3 regions of the Streptomyces sp. NPDC006544 genome follow, and region 1 is predicted to be linked to each of the others. Evidence: riboswitches for the same ligand, from Rfam matches in the RefSeq annotation. Region 1 holds a riboswitch; each other region holds the start of a gene.

The links. Region 1 has a riboswitch for cyclic di-AMP ahead of ABZY44_RS24285 (LysM peptidoglycan-binding domain-containing M23 family metallopeptidase). Riboswitches for the same ligand answer to the same signal wherever they lie in the genome.
Positions count from the first base shown of each region.
Region 2: another riboswitch for cyclic di-AMP. It lies ahead of ABZY44_RS17195 (M23 family metallopeptidase); the one in region 1 lies ahead of ABZY44_RS24285 (LysM peptidoglycan-binding domain-containing M23 family metallopeptidase).
Region 3: another riboswitch for cyclic di-AMP. It lies ahead of ABZY44_RS19740 (transglycosylase family protein); the one in region 1 lies ahead of ABZY44_RS24285 (LysM peptidoglycan-binding domain-containing M23 family metallopeptidase).

Region 1 covers NZ_JBEXOV010000056.1:42,557-47,512, forward strand. The annotation lists gene hpnH (adenosyl-hopene transferase HpnH) at 1-856, shown strand, start outside; gene ABZY44_RS24275 (aspartate aminotransferase family protein) at 853-2,277, shown strand; gene ABZY44_RS24280 (tyrosine-protein phosphatase) at 2,324-3,130, opposite strand; cyclic di-AMP (ydaO/yuaA leader) riboswitch at 3,444-3,639, shown strand; gene ABZY44_RS24285 (LysM peptidoglycan-binding domain-containing M23 family metallopeptidase) at 3,644-4,729, shown strand; gene ABZY44_RS24290 (SGNH/GDSL hydrolase family protein) at 4,916-4,956, shown strand, end outside.
Region 2 covers NZ_JBEXOV010000032.1:998-5,953, reverse strand. The annotation lists gene ABZY44_RS17200 (pitrilysin family protein) at 1-1,154, shown strand, start outside; cyclic di-AMP (ydaO/yuaA leader) riboswitch at 1,339-1,498, shown strand; gene ABZY44_RS17195 (M23 family metallopeptidase) at 1,511-2,308, shown strand; gene ABZY44_RS17190 (GntR family transcriptional regulator) at 2,561-3,226, shown strand; gene ABZY44_RS17185 (HPr family phosphocarrier protein) at 3,582-3,863, opposite strand; partial or broken gene ABZY44_RS17180 (GNAT family N-acetyltransferase) at 4,048-4,956, shown strand, end outside.
Region 3 covers NZ_JBEXOV010000040.1:7,658-12,613, reverse strand. The annotation lists gene ABZY44_RS19760 (Ppx/GppA phosphatase family protein) at 1-333, opposite strand, end outside; gene ABZY44_RS19755 (DUF501 domain-containing protein) at 330-896, opposite strand; gene ABZY44_RS19750 (septum formation initiator family protein) at 949-1,437, opposite strand; gene eno (phosphopyruvate hydratase) at 1,537-2,823, opposite strand; gene ABZY44_RS19740 (transglycosylase family protein) at 3,144-3,848, opposite strand; cyclic di-AMP (ydaO/yuaA leader) riboswitch at 3,851-4,022, opposite strand; gene ABZY44_RS19735 (transglycosylase family protein) at 4,299-4,956, opposite strand, start outside.

The sequences.
Region 1 (4,956 bases):
GCCCGTGGCCCAGGCCGTCGGCGCCGTGCTGGAATCCGGTGCGCCGATGGTGTCCATCGCCGGCGGCGAGCCCCTGATGCACCCCCAGATCGACGAGATCGTGCGCCAGCTGGTGGCGAAGCGGAAATACGTCTTCCTCTGCACCAATGCGCTGCTGCTGCGCAAGAAGATCGAGAAGTTCACCCCTTCCCCCTACTTCGCCTTCGCCGTGCACATCGACGGACTGCGCGAGCGCCACGACGAGTCGGTGGCGAAGGAAGGCGTCTTCGACGAGGCGGTCGCGGCCATCAAGGAGGCGAAGAAGCGCGGTTTCCGCGTGACCACCAACTCCACGTTCTTCAACACGGACACGCCCCAGACCGTCATCGAGGTCCTGAACTACCTCAATGACGACCTGCGGGTCGACGAGATGATGATCTCGCCCGCCTATGCCTATGAGAAGGCCCCTGACCAGGAGCACTTCCTGGGCGTCGAGCAGACTCGGGAACTCTTCAAGAAGGCCTTCGCGGGCGGCAACCGGCGCCGCTGGCGGCTCAACCACTCGCCCCTCTTCCTGGACTTCCTCGAAGGCAAGGCCGATTTCCCCTGCACCGCGTGGGCCATTCCGAATTACTCGCTCTTCGGCTGGCAGCGCCCCTGCTATCTGATGAGCGACGGATACGTGCCCTCGTACCGGGAACTGGTCGAGGAAACCGACTGGAGCAAGTACGGCCGCGGAAAGGACCCGCGCTGCGCGAACTGCATGGCGCACTGCGGGTACGAGCCCACCGCCGTCCTCGCCACCATGGGGTCGCTCAAGGAGACCCTGCGGGCGGCCCGCGACACCGTGCGCGGGAACCGGGGCGCGTCGGCATGAGCGGGGCTCACGCCGGGGAGGGCGGCCGGGGAGGACGGGCCGGGGGGTTCGACCTCGGCGCCCTGCTGGCCGAGCGCGGCGCCGAACGGTACGAGCTGCATGCCCGTCACCTCAACCACCAGCTGCCGCGGATGCTGCACACCATCGGCTTCGACAAGGTCTACGAGCGGGCCGAGGGCGCCCACTTCTGGGACGCCGAGGGCAACGACTACCTCGACATGCTGGCCGGGTTCGGGGTGATGGGGCTCGGCCGGCACCACCCGGTGGTCAGGCGGGCCCTGCACGACGTCCTGGACGCGCAGCTCGCCGACCTCACGCGCTTCGACTGCCAGCCGCTGCCCGGACTGCTCGCGGAGAAGCTGCTCTCCTACAGCCCGCACCTGGAGCGGGTCTTCTTCGGCAACAGCGGCACGGAGGCGGTGGAGACGGCCCTGAAGTTCGCCCGCTACGCCACCGGGCGGCCCAGGATCCTCTACTGCGACCACGCCTTCCACGGCCTGACCACCGGCTCCCTCTCGGTGAACGGCGAGGGCGGCTTCCGGGACGGCTTCGCGCCGCTGCTGCCCGACACGAAGATCGCGCTCGGCGACCTCGTCGCGCTGGAGCGGGAGCTGCGGAAGGGGGACGTGGCGGCCTTCGTCGTCGAACCGGTCCAGGGCAAGGGGGTGCTCGCCGCGCCCCCCGGCTTCCTGCTCGCCGCTCAGGAGCTGCTCCACCGGCACAAGGCGCTGCTGATCGCGGACGAGGTGCAGACCGGCCTCGGCCGCACCGGGGAGTTCTACGCCTACCAGCACGAGGCCGGTGTGGAGCCGGACCTGGTGTGCGTGGCCAAGGCCCTCAGCGGCGGCTACGTGCCCGTCGGCGCGACCCTAGGAAAGGACTGGATCTTCAGGAAGGTCTACTCCTCCATGGACCGGGTCCTCGTGCACTCCGCCAGCTTCGGTTCCAACGCCCAGGCGATGGCGGCCGGGCTCGCGGTCCTCTCCGTCATGGAGGACGAACAGCTGGTGGCCCGCGCCCGCGCCATGGGCGATCTGCTGCGCGGCCGGCTCGCCGCGCTCGTGGACAGGTACGAACTGCTCCACGAGGTACGGGGACGCGGGCTGATGATCGGCATCGAGTTCGGCCGGCCGTCCTCGCTGGGGCTGCGCAGCCGGTGGACCATGCTGCAGGCGGCCCGCAAGGGACTGTTCGCGCAGATGGTCGTGGTGCCGCTGCTGCAGAAGCACCGGATCCTCACGCAGGTGTCGGGGGACCACCTGGAGGTGATCAAGCTGATTCCGCCGCTGGTCGTGGACGAGGCGGACGTGGACCGGTTCGTCGGGGCCTTCCGCGAGGTCATGGACGAGGCGCACGGCGGCGGCGCGCTGATGTGGGACTTCGGCAGGACGCTGGTGCGGCAGGCCGTCGCGAACCGCTGACGCGGCGCGCGGTGCGACGGCCCGCCGCACACCGGCGGGGCGTCGGTCAGTCCAGCAGCCGGCCGCGCAGCCGGTCGAGGGTCTCGGGCGCGAGTCCGAGACCCTCGCCGAGGTAGCGCTCCACCCCGCCCCACTCCTCGTCCATGGTCTCGAAGGCCGCCGTCAGGTACTCGGCGCGGGCGTCGAAGAGCGGGGCGAGCAGCTCCATCACCTCGGGGGTACGGGCTTCGGCGGCGTTCCCGCTCCGGCGGACCCGGTAGCGGTTGTGCGCGGCGTTCGACTCCAGGTAGTCCGCGACGATCGCGTCCCGCTCCACGCCCAGCGCGAGCAGGGTGACGGCGACCGACAGGCCGGCCCGGTCCTTGCCGGCCGCGCAGTGCATGAGGGCGGGGACGCTGTCCTCGGCGAGGGCGTGGACGACCCGGCTGTGCTCGGCGGTACGGGTCCTGATGATCCCGCGGTACGAGTGGGACATCCGCGCGGCGGCCTTGCCGTCACCCAGGACCTCGTGCAGCTGGGCGAGTTCCCCGTCGCGGACCATCGTCCAGAACTCCCGCCCGTCGGCCGGGTCCGACAGCGGGATGTTGACGTTCCGCACGCCGGGAAGATCCACGTCCGCGCCCTCCAGCGCGTGGTCGGCGTCGTTGCGGAAGTCGAACACGGTGTGCAGCCCGAGCGAGCCGAGGAACTCCGCATCGCTTTCGGTGGCATGTGCGAGATGTCCGCTTCGGAACAGTAGTCCCGACTTGACCCTTCGACCGTCCGTGGTCGGCAGCCCGCCCACGTCGCGGAAGTTGCGCACTCCGGACAGCGCCGGCTCCGTTCGCGGGGGGTGGGGTATCTGCTGGGTCACAGGGGCTCCTCCGTGTCGTCGTCGAGAGTGTCCGAATTGCTCCACTTGGGAACAACTTGCCATAGCGACAGGCGAGATCGGACACCTCCCCGTGAGCCAGATCATACGGTGACGGTGAGTGCCTGATCACGAATGCCGAATTGCCCATCCGGGACGGTTGTTGAAGGAGGGGAATGGACGGAGGGTGACCGGAATTCCGGCGGGCCGTCACCTTCAAGATTTTGTTGGGGAATTCATGACTTGTTCTGTCCGGCCGCACTCGATTACGTTCGCGATCGATCCGGACGGACCGCCTAATCCTGCCGCCGACCGGAAACCGCACTCGACTCATCACGCGCGGGGCAGGAGCGGGGGAACCAGGTAAGCCGCTGTTCCGGATCCTCTTCGGGATCTTCTTAAAGGGACAGCTCGGGGTTAAGTCGTACAGGTGTCCTTGATCGGCACCCGGCATGGCCGGACATCTCCCGTCCGAACCCGACAGCTCACCTCGCAGGCGTCGGAGAGGAATGCGCCATGCCTGCAACGGGTAAGCACCGCCGTCCCAAGTCCCGCTCGATATCCCGCGGTCTCGCCGTCGCCGGCACCGGTGGCGCGGCCCTCGCGCTCCCGCTGCTCGGGGCCACCGGCGCCCACGCGGCCGGCGCCCAGAGCGCGGCGCCCGCCGCCGCGCAGGTCCGTACGCCGCAGGCCGCACACGTCCCGGCCGCTTTCCAAGCCGCTCCGGCCGCGGCGCAGTCGGCCGTGCGGGCCGCTCCGGCCGTCTACACGGTCGTGCCGGGGGACTGTCTCTCCAAGATCGCCCAGCGGCAGCACCTCAGCGGCGGCTGGGAGCGGCTCTACGAGGGCAACCGCCAGGCGGTGGGCTCCGATCCCTCGCTGATCCACCCGGGCCTCAAGCTGACGCTGGGCGCGAAGGGTGCGGCCCCGGCCGCCGAGGCCGCGCCGGCCGAGACGCCGAAGCCGGCCGAAAAGTCCGCTTCCTCCGCCTCTGATGACTCTGACGCCTCCCAGGCCTCGGCTCCCGGCGAGTCCTCGGACGACTCCGACGAGGCCTTCTCCGACGAGGGCTCCTCCGACGAGGGCTCGCTCTCCGGCGAGGGCGCGTCCGACGGCTCCTCGCCGGAGGCCGCCGCCGAGGCTCCGGCCGCCCCCGCGCCCAAGGCCCCCGCCCCGCAGCAGGCCGCCCCCGCATCCACCGGCTTCGTCGCTCCGGTCGGCGGCGGCGTGTCCACCTCGTACCGGACCCCCGGCGCCATGTGGTCCAGCGGTTACCACACGGGCGTCGACTTCATCGCGAGCTCCGGCACCACCGTCAGGGCCGTCGGCGCGGGCACCGTCGTGTCCGCCGGATGGGGCGGCGCGTACGGCAACGAGGTGGTCATCCGGCACGCCGACGGCAAGTACAGCCAGTACGGCCACCTCTCCCAGCTGTCGGTCTCGACCGGCCAGAGCGTCACCGGCGGGCAGACCATCGGCCTCTCCGGCGCGACCGGCAACGTGACCGGCCCGCACCTCCACTTCGAGATCCGTACGGGTCCCTCCTACGGCTCGGACATCGACCCGCTGGCCTACCTTCGCTCGAAGGGCGTCAGCATCTGAATCCGGTGAACCGGAGGCCCCGCGGTGGTGCGGCCGCCGCGGGGCCGGGCAGGGCGCGGGGCCGGGCCCGAGGGGGGCCCGGCCCCGCGTGCCCCTATTCCTCGCGCGACGGTGGTGAAGATCACAGTCTGTCAACCCGTGGCTACGGTCGCGTAGGTCGCGCCCCGGGGTGAAGGATGTGGTCCCGTGGCAGCGACGACTTCGACACTCAAGACCATCGGCTCGTA
Region 2 (4,956 bases), on a different contig from region 1:
AGGGCACCGACAAGCATTCCGCCGAGGAGTTCGCGGCCGAGCTGGACCGCTGCGGGGCCACCCTCGACGCGCACGCCGACCACCCGGGCCTGCGGGTCTCCCTGGAGGTCCCCGCGTCGCGGCTGCACAAGGCGCTCGGCCTGGTCGCCGAGGCGCTGCGCGCGCCGGCCTTCGCCGACGCCGAGGTCGACCGCCTGGTGCGCAACCGGCTCGACGAGATCCCGCACGAGCTGGCCAACCCCCAGCGCCGCGCCGCCAAGCAGCTCTCGCAGGAGCTGTTCCCGGCGACCCTGCGGATGTCCCGCCCCCGCCAGGGCACCGAGGACACGGTCTCCCGCATCGACTCCGGCGCCGTACGGGCCTTCTACGACGCCCATGTACGCCCCGCCACCGCCACCGCGGTGGTCGTCGGCGACCTGACCGGCATCGACCTCGACGCCGTCCTCGCGGACACCCTGGGCGCCTGGACCGGTGACACCACCGAACCGCGCCCGGTCACGCCGGTCACCGCCGACGACACCGGCCGCGTGGTCATCGTGGACCGGCCCGGCGCGGTACAGACCCAGTTGCTGATCGGCCGCATCGGGCCGGACCGGCACGACCGCGTCTGGGCGCCCCAGGTGCTCGGCACGTACTGCCTGGGCGGCACCCTCACCTCGCGCCTGGACAAGGTGCTGCGCGAGGAGAAGGGGTACACGTACGGCGTGCGCGCCTTCGGTCAGGTGCTGCGCTCCACCGCCGACGGCAAGGGCGCCTCGATGCTCGCCATCAGCGGCTCGGTGGACACCCCGAACACCGGCCCGGCGCTGGACGACCTCTGGAAGGTGCTGCGCACCCTCGCGGAGGGCGGCCTGACCGATGCCGAACGGGACGTGGCGGTACAGAACTTGGTGGGCGTGGCCCCGCTGAAGTTCGAGACGGCCGCCTCGGTCGCCGGCACCCTCGCCGACCAGGTCGAGCAGGAGCTGCCGGACGACTACCAGGCGCAGTTGTACGCGCGGCTCGCCGAAACCGGGACGGTGGAGGCCACTTCGGCGGTCGTCAGCGCGTTCCCGGTGAACCGCCTGGTCACGGTCCTGGTGGGCGACGCCTCGCAGATCGAGGAGCCGGTGCGCGCCCTCGGTATCGGCGAGGTGACCGTGGTGACCAACTGAGCGGACACCCAAGGGGTTCCGGCGACTTGTTCGCTGGAACCCCTTTTGTCCGTTTAGTGGTGTGGTTGCTTGTATGCGGTGTGGCGAACGCAACAAAAAGGCGCGTCTGTTTGGCGATTGACTGATGATCCGCCTAGCGTCAGGCGTGCTGTCCGTCAGTGGTAACCGCCGCACCCGCGGCACCGGGCAGCGATCGCCGAGTCCCCGTCAGGCGCGAGCCTGGGGAGCCGGGGACCCACATGTGTCCCTGGGGTGAATCGGGCCGCCTCGCAAGTGGAGGCCCGTAGGAGACCTTCCTGCTCCGAACCCGTCAGCTAACCCGGTAGGCGAGAGGGAAGGAAAGGATCAACCCCTTCATGGCGTTTGGCAGTCGTACCGCCGGGTCCGGCAAGCACCGCGGTTCCAGTCGTCTGAGCCGCAGGACCGCCGGTTACGCCGGCATCGCGGCCCTCGCCACCACGGGCGTCGTCGGCTCCCTGGCCGGCCCCGCGTTCGCCGCGGACCATGCCCCCTCCGTCGAGGACACCGGCATGAACACCATCGTCGTGGCCGACGGGCTCGAGGGCGAGATCGAGGCCCAGGCCGCCTCCCAGCAGCGTGCCGCCGAGGCCGCCGCCGCCAAGGCGCAGGCCGAGGCCGACGCGAAGCAGCGGGCGGCAGAGGCCAAGGTGAAGGCCGAGGCGCGTGCCAAGGCCGAGCGCGAGGCCGCCGAGCGTGCGGCCCGCGAGGAGGAGCGCAAGCGCCTCAACACCTTCGTGTCCCCCGTCGCGGAGTCCTACGTCAGCACCCAGTACCACGCGGGCGGCGGCATGTGGTCCTCCGGCAGCCACACCGGCATCGACTTCCACGCCGCCTCCGGCACCGAGGTCCACGCGGTCGGCATGGGCACCGTGGTCGAGGCGGGCTGGGGCGGCGCGTACGGCAACAACATCGTCATCAAGCACGCCGACGGCACGTACACCCAGTACGGCCACATGAGCTCGCTGAGCGTCTCCGTCGGCCAGCAGGTCACCCCGGGCCAGAAGATCGGCCTGTCGGGCTCCACGGGCAACTCCAGCGGCCCGCACCTGCACTTCGAAGCCCGCACCGGCGCCGACTACGGCTCGGACATCGACCCGGTCGCGTACCTGCGCTCGCACGGCGTCAACGTCTGACCGGTCCGCACCCGGTCCGCACCACCGGGCCCGGCGGTACGCCGTCCGGCCGACCACCGCACCGCGCGTCTTCCCCGAAGGCCCCGGCTCTCCTGAGCCGGGGCCTTCGTGCGTCGGTCCCCGCGGATCGCCTTCGAGGCGGGCCCCGGACGCGTGGGAATGTTTCGTATTTCCGGCCGTCCTCGGAAATTATCGTGTGTTGCAATAGAATCGCAGCGCGCACAGTCATACGAAAAAGGCGGAGGTCCGGTCTTGCGTATTCCCGCGCACACGGTATGCACAGCAATTCGCGACGACATCGTCTCCGGCGTGTTCGGGCCCGGCGCCCGGCTGACCGAAGAGGTGCTGGCCCGCCGGTACGGAGTCTCGCGCGTCCCGGTGCGCGAGGCACTGCGCACGCTGGAGTCGGAGGGCTTCGTCACCACCCGGCGGCACGCGGGCGCGTGCGTGGCCGAGCCGACCGAGCGGGAGGCCGCGGACCTCCTCGAGCTGCGGATGCTGCTGGAGCCGCTGGCGGCCGCCCGTGCGGCCCGACGGCGCAGCGAGGGCCACCTCAAAGTGCTCCGGGGGCTGGTCAGGCTGGGCCAGGAGCGGGCCAAGAGGGGGCAGGGGGAGGACCTGCGCTCCCTGGGCGGCTGGTTCCACGAGACGCTCGCCCAGGCCTCCGACAGTCCCGGCCTGATCGCGCTGCTCACCCAGATGCGGCACAAGGTGGCCTGGATGTACGTGGTGGACGCCCCGGTGCGGCCCGTGGAGTCCTGGGCGGAGCACGGCGCGATCGTGGACGCGGTGACGCGGGGCGACGCGGAGCGGGCCCGGGCGCTGACCGCGGTCCACGTGGACCGGGCGGCCGGGGCGCACCGGCTCCGGGTGAGGACTCCGCAACCTGCCGTAAACACGGCGAGCGGTCCGCATTAACAAACCCCGTATACAAAGGTCTGGTATTCGCGCGGCGGCCGCCGATATCGGGACGGTGCAATTCGTGTGCGCGCGGCCGGCCTGCTATCGGAATTCGCTTGCGTATTTCCGGGCGAGCCGGCCGTTGTGGTGCCGGCTTGTCGTGACCTGAATACCGGGCCGCCGATTACCCCGCCGCTGGCCGCCCCGCCGCTCGCCGCCTCGAGCCCCGTATCTCCCCTCCGTATCTCCGTCGCGCTCTCCGGCCGCCGCTCCCCGCGGGGCGGAGCGCGAAGAAGCCGTTGCCCCCGACGCGGTCGGGGGCAACGGCTTCGCCGTGCGGGTCGTGCGGGTCGTACGGGTCGAACCCGAAGGGTCAGACGGTCTCGGGGAGCTCGTCGAGGCCCTCGGCGACCAGCTTCGCGAGCCGGTCCAGCGCGGCCTCGGCACCCTCGGCCTCGGACGTGAGGACGATCTCCTCGCCGCCCTGGGCGCCCAGGCCCAGGACCGCCAGCATGGAGGCGGCGTTGACGGGGTCGCCGCCGGCCTTCGCGATGGTCACCGGGACGCCGGAAGCGGTCGTCGCGCGGACGAAGATCGAGGCGGGACGAGCGTGCAGGCCCTCGGCCCACCCGACGTTGACGCGGCGCTCTGCCATGGTGATGCCCTTCAGGTTCTTACGGTTGTCTAGACCAGTCTCTCACGACGTCCGGAATGGTAGAACCGACCTTCGGCCCGGATTTCCCGCCGTTCGGCCTGTCTCAGCTTGCCCTGATCCGGCATGGCTTGTCCGATGCGCCGCGCCCGGGCCACTCGAACCGTGCACGCCCTAAGGTGGCCCCATGACCACCGAGTCGGACCCCTCGTACCCGGACCACTGGGAAGCGGACGTCGTCCTGCGCGACGGCGGAACCGCCCGGATCCGGCCCATCACCACCGACGACGCCGGCCGGCTGGTCAGCTTCTACGAACAGGTCTCCGACGAGTCGAAGTACTACCGGTTCTTCGCCCCCTACCCCCGCCTCTCCGCCCGCGACGTGCGCCGCTTCACGCACCACGACTACGTGGACCGCGTCGGCCTCGCCGCGACGATCGGCGGCGAGTTCATCGCCACCGTCCGCTTCGACCGGATCGACTCCGACGGGCGGTCGGCCACCGGGCCCTCCGACGAGGCCGAGGTCGCCTTCCTCGTCCAGGACGCCCACCAGGGGCGCGGCGTGGCCTCCGCCCTGCTCGAACACATCGGCGCGGTGGCGCGCGAGCGCGGAATCCGCCGCTTCGTCGCCGAGGTGCTGCCCGCCAACACCAAGATGATCAAGGTGTTCACGGACGTCGGCTACCAGCAGAAGCGCAGCTTCGAGGACGGCTCCGTCCACCTCACTCTCGACCTCGAACCCACCGCCGAGTCCCTGGCCGTCCAGCGTGCCCGTGAACAGCGCGCCGAAGCCCGCTCCGTGCAGCGGCTCCTCGCCCCCGGATCCGTGGCCGTGATCGGAGTCAGCCGCTCCGGCGGGGGAGTGGGCGCGGCCGCCCTGCGCAACCTGCGCGACAGCGGCTTCCACGGCCACCTCTACGCCGTCAACGAGGCGACCGGCGCCGACCTGCTGGACGGCGTACGGGCCTACCGCGCGGTCGGCGACATCGGCGCCCCGGTGGACCTCGCGGTGATCGCGGTCCCGGCGGACCGGGTCCCGGAGGCCGTGGCCGCCTGCGGCGAACACGGGGTGCAGGGCCTGGTGGTGCTGTCCGCC
Region 3 (4,956 bases), on a different contig from region 1:
GCCGGAGATCACCTCGGGTTCGACGCCCAGGATGTCCAGCACGCCCTGGACGAACTCGTCCCGGTTCTCGGCGTCCCGGGAGGCCGAGGTCGCCACGAAGCGCACGCGCTCGGCCCCGAGTTCCTTGATGACCGCCGCGTACTCGCGGCAGGCCGCGAAGGTGCGCGCCAGCGCCTCGGGGGCCAGCCGGCCCGTCTTGTCGACGCCCTGGCCGAGGCGGACGACGGTCATCCGGCGGTCCAGCTCGACGAGCTCGCCCGTACCGGGGTCGCAGTCCGCGACGAGGAGCCGGATGGAGTTCGTACCGCAGTCGACGCCCGCGACCCGGGTCATGCGCCGGACTCCTTCTCCGCGTCCTTCTTCTCCGCGTCGTTCCTCTCGGCGCACGGCGTGACGCAGGCACCCTTGGCCCACCACTCGGGCAGCATGGCCAGGGCCTCGTCACCGAAGGGGTTCACCCCCGGGCCCGCGGCCAGCGAGTGGCCGACCAGCACGTGCAGGCACTTCACCCGGTCCGGCATGCCGCCGGCGCTGGGGAAGCCCTGGAGCACCTCGATGGCGTCGCGGCGGGTGAGGTAGTCCTCGTGCGCGGCCCGGTAGGCGGCGGCCAGCTCCGGGTCCCCGGCGAGGCGGCCCTGCATCTCCTTCATCACGCCGTTGGCCTCGAGCGTGCCGATCGCACCGGCGGCGCGGGGGCAGGTCAGGTAGTACAGCGTCGGGAAGGGGGTGCCGTCGGGGAGCCGCGGGGCGGTCTCCACCACGTCCGGCTGCCCGCAGGGGCAGCGGTGCGCGATGGCGCGCAGCCCGCGCGGCGGGCGGCCGAGCTGCTGCTCGAACGCCTCGATGTCTGCGGCGGTCGGCTCGGTCCGGTCGGTCTGGGGCGGGGGCGTCTGCATGCCTGGAGGAAGTCTTTTCGTTCTCGTGGATGGGCTCGTGCGGGGGTGCGTCTCAGTCGCCCGGGCGGTCGGCCTTGTCGACGCCGTCCCAGACGTTGGAGTACCAGGGGCGGTCGGTCGCGGCCTGTCCCTTGCGTCGGTGCTCGGCGGCCTCGGCCCCGGGGTCGCTCATGATGTAGCTGATCTCGCCCGGCCGGACGAAGTGCAGGTGCTTGCGCGCCTGCTGCTCCGCGTACGCGTCGTCCTGCCAGCGTGCCTTCTCGTCGCGCAGCCGTTCCAGCCGGTCCCGCGCGGAGGCGGCGGCCTTCTGCTGCTTCGCGATCTCCGAACGCTGGGACACGTACTGGCGCATCGGATACGCGAGGGCGACGACCAGGGTACAGAGGACGAGGACGAGCAGGGCGGCCCGGCCGGTGAGCCGGCTGCGGCGCACCTGGCGGCGGGACTGCGAGCGGTAGACGTGTGCCGCGGTCCGCTCGCCCAGCTGCTTGAGCCTGGTCGCCGTCGAGAACGTGGCGAACCGGTCCCGGTTCCCGGCCATTGATCCGCCTCCCCTATGTACACGCGACGCAATACGTCCCCGCACACGGTACGGGACCGAGTGCGGGGACGTAGGGAGGCTTGCGCCCTGAAGGACTGATCAGCCCTTGAAGCGCGGGAAGGCGGAGCGGCCCGCGTACACCGCGGCGTCGTCGAGGATCTCCTCGATGCGCAGCAGCTGGTTGTACTTGGCGACACGGTCCGAACGGGCCGGGGCGCCGGTCTTGATCTGGCCGCAGTTCACGGCGACCGCGAGGTCGGCGATGGTGACGTCCTCGGTCTCGCCGGAGCGGTGCGACATCATGCACTTGAAGCCGTTGCGCTGGGCCATCTCGACGGCGTCGAGGGTCTCGGTCAGCGAACCGATCTGGTTCACCTTCACGAGCAGGGCGTTGGCCGAGCCCTCTTCGATGCCGCGGGCGAGGCGCTCCGGGTTGGTGACGAAGAGGTCGTCGCCGACGATCTGGACCTTGGCACCGAGGCGGTCGGTGAGGGTCTTCCAGCCGGCCCAGTCGTCCTCGAACAGCGGGTCCTCGATGGAGACGAGCGGGTACGCGTCGACGAGCTCCGCGTAGTAGTCGGTCATCTCGGCGGCCGAGCGGGACTGGCCCTCGAACTCGTACTTGCCGTCCTTGTAGAACTCGGACGCGGCGACGTCGAGCGCGAGCGCGATGTCCTTGCCCGGGACGTAGCCGGCCTGCTTGACGGCCTCGACGATGAGGTCGAGAGCGGCGCGGTTCGACTCGAGGTTCGGCGCGAAGCCGCCCTCGTCACCCAGACCGGTGGAGAGGCCCTTGGTGTGCAGGACCTTCTTCAGGGTGTGGTAGACCTCGGCACCCCAGCGAAGGGCCTCGGAGAAGGACTCCGCGCCGATCGGGGCGATCATGAATTCCTGGATGTCGACGTTGGAGTCGGCGTGCGACCCGCCGTTCAGGATGTTCATCATCGGAACGGGCAGCAGGTGCGCGTTCGGACCGCCGAGGTAGCGGAAGAGCGGGAGGTCGGAGGCCTCGGACGCGGCGTGCGCGACGGCGAGGGAGACACCGAGGATGGCGTTGGCGCCGAGGGAGCCCTTGTTCTCGGTGGCGTCCAGGTCGATCATCGCCTGGTCGATCAGGCGCTGCTCGGTGGCGTCGTAGCCGACGAGCTCCGGGCCGAGCTGCTCGATGACGGCGAGGACGGCCTTCTCGACGCCCTTGCCCATGTAGCGGTTGGGGTCACCGTCACGGAGCTCTACGGCTTCGAACGCTCCGGTGGAGGCGCCGGACGGGACTGCAGCACGGCCGGTGCTGCCATCGTCGAGGCCCACCTCGACCTCGACCGTGGGGTTGCCTCGGGAGTCCAGGATTTCCCGGGCTACGACGACGTCGATGGACGGCACGAGCATCTCCTTCTGGGATGTGACGCTGGGTGTGCGGTGGCGTGTCAGGCCGTGGGATGGCCTTGCCGCTTAGAGCCTAACCGTCTCCGGGCACCGGGCCGCCCGACCGCCCGTGTGGTGGGACGAAAAAGGGTCTGAATGCCCCTCTTACAGGACATAGGGCTCTTGATCGCAGAGACTCGCCGCACCCGGCGCCCGGCCTTCGCGCGGCCGTCACCCGGCGGATCGTCAGGACGCACGGCGCCGCCCGGCGCGTGGGGGCCACGCGCCGGGCGGCGGGAATCACGTGTGCCGCGAACGCGGCCGCGGAGGTGTCACCGCGGGATTCAGCTGAGCTTCAGCTTCTGACCCGGGAAGATCAGGTCGGCGTCCGAGACGACGTCCTTGTTGAGCTCGAAGAGCTTCTCCCAGCCGCCGGAGACGCCGGCCGAGGAGGCGATGGTGCCCAGCGTGTCGCCGGACTTGACCTCGTAGGAGCCGTTGCCGGTCTTGGGGGCCTCGGTCTTCGGCTTGGCCGGGGCGGCCGGACGCTCGGAGCGGGAGGTGGCCTCGGAGCGCTTCTCCGTCTTCGGCGCGGTCTTCTTCGGCTCGGTCTTCTTGGTCTCGGTCTTCTTCGTCTCCGCCTTCGGAGCGGCCTCGGCCGCGCCACCGTTGTACGCGGAGTTCGACAGGCCCACGCCACAGGACGGCCAGGCACCCTTGCCCTGGCCCTTGAGGACCTTCTCGGCGATGGCTATCTGCTGGCTCTTGGAGGCCTGGTTGGCCTGCGCGGCGTACGCCTTGCCGCCGTAGGCGGCCCAGGTGGAGGACGAGAACTGCAGGCCGCCGTAGTAGCCGTTGCCCGTGTTGATGGCCCAGTTGCCGCCGGCCTCGCAGGAGGCGACGCGGTCCCACTCGGAGGTGGTCGCAGCGGAAGCGGTGCCCGCGGCCATCAGCGGGGCCGCGACGGCCACACCGGCGACGCCGGCGAGCGTGACGATGCGGACGGCCTTGGAGCCGCGGCGGTGCTTGCCCTTGGCGGAAAGCAGCATGGAGTTCTCCTCACCGACGCCTTCGAGGTGAGCTGTCGGGTTCGGGCGAGTGAGTGCCCGGCCAGGCGACCTAGCGCCTGTCTTAACCCCTAGCCGGTTCCGTGACCGTCTCTCAACGGCCGGTTCCGGCGCCTACCTTGGTTCCCCCGCTCCTGCCTTCGGCGCTTGCGCGACGAGTGTTCCCCCCGGCCGCCGGCAGGATTCGGCGATGCGGTCGAAGGAGCCCGCGGTGGCGAGCGATTCAGAAGGTAGACAGGTCTCCCCCCGATGTTCAACGAGGGCCACCGGGGGGAAACGGTGCCTACTTGCGCTCTTCCCAGGGGTGTTTGCGCAGGTGAGGACGGGGTTTGCGGAACCCGGGGAACCGGACACGCCAGTTGACCGGAAGAGACACATGTCTCACTTACGGAAAACGGACAATCAGGTTCTTCCCGGGCGCCTCAAGTGTCCCTATTCGTGCGTTAGATCCAGATTCTGGCCCGGCTTGATGAGGTTGGCGTTCCCGCCGATGACCTGCTCGTTGGCCTCGTAGAGCGCGTTCCAGCCGCCCGTCACTCCGTTGGCGTCCGCGATGGTCACCAGGGTGTCGCCCGTCTTCACGGTGTACTTCGGGTCCGACACCGCATCAAGTGTGACCGGCGCCTCGACCGCGGCCGGGCCGCGGTGCTTGCCGCCGCCCTGCGTCCCGTCGGCCGTCGTGCCGGCCGGGCCGGCAGTGGCGTCGGGGGTCGCCGGGGCGGTCGGCGAGACGGGTGCCGTCGTACCGGTCGGCGCCGTCGGGTCCGCGGGGAGGGACGGGACGGCGGGCGCCGTCGGGTCCACGGGCGGGAGCGGAGTCGTGGGTGCCGTGGGCGTCGTGGGATCCGTCGGGCCCGCGGACGGGGTCGTGGGCGCCGTCGGGTCCACCGGGAGCGTGGGCCCGGTCGGCTGGTCCGGATGCGGCATCACGGGCAGCGGGAAGTCGGGGAGCATGAACGAGGGCGTGTCCGTCGGGGACGGCACGGCGGGCGTCGGGGCGCCGAAGTCCGTGGACGGGGTGTCCGAGCCGAGGTAGGGGACGACGGAGTCCGGCCGCGCCACGGAGGGGGACGCGGGCCTGGACTCCCGG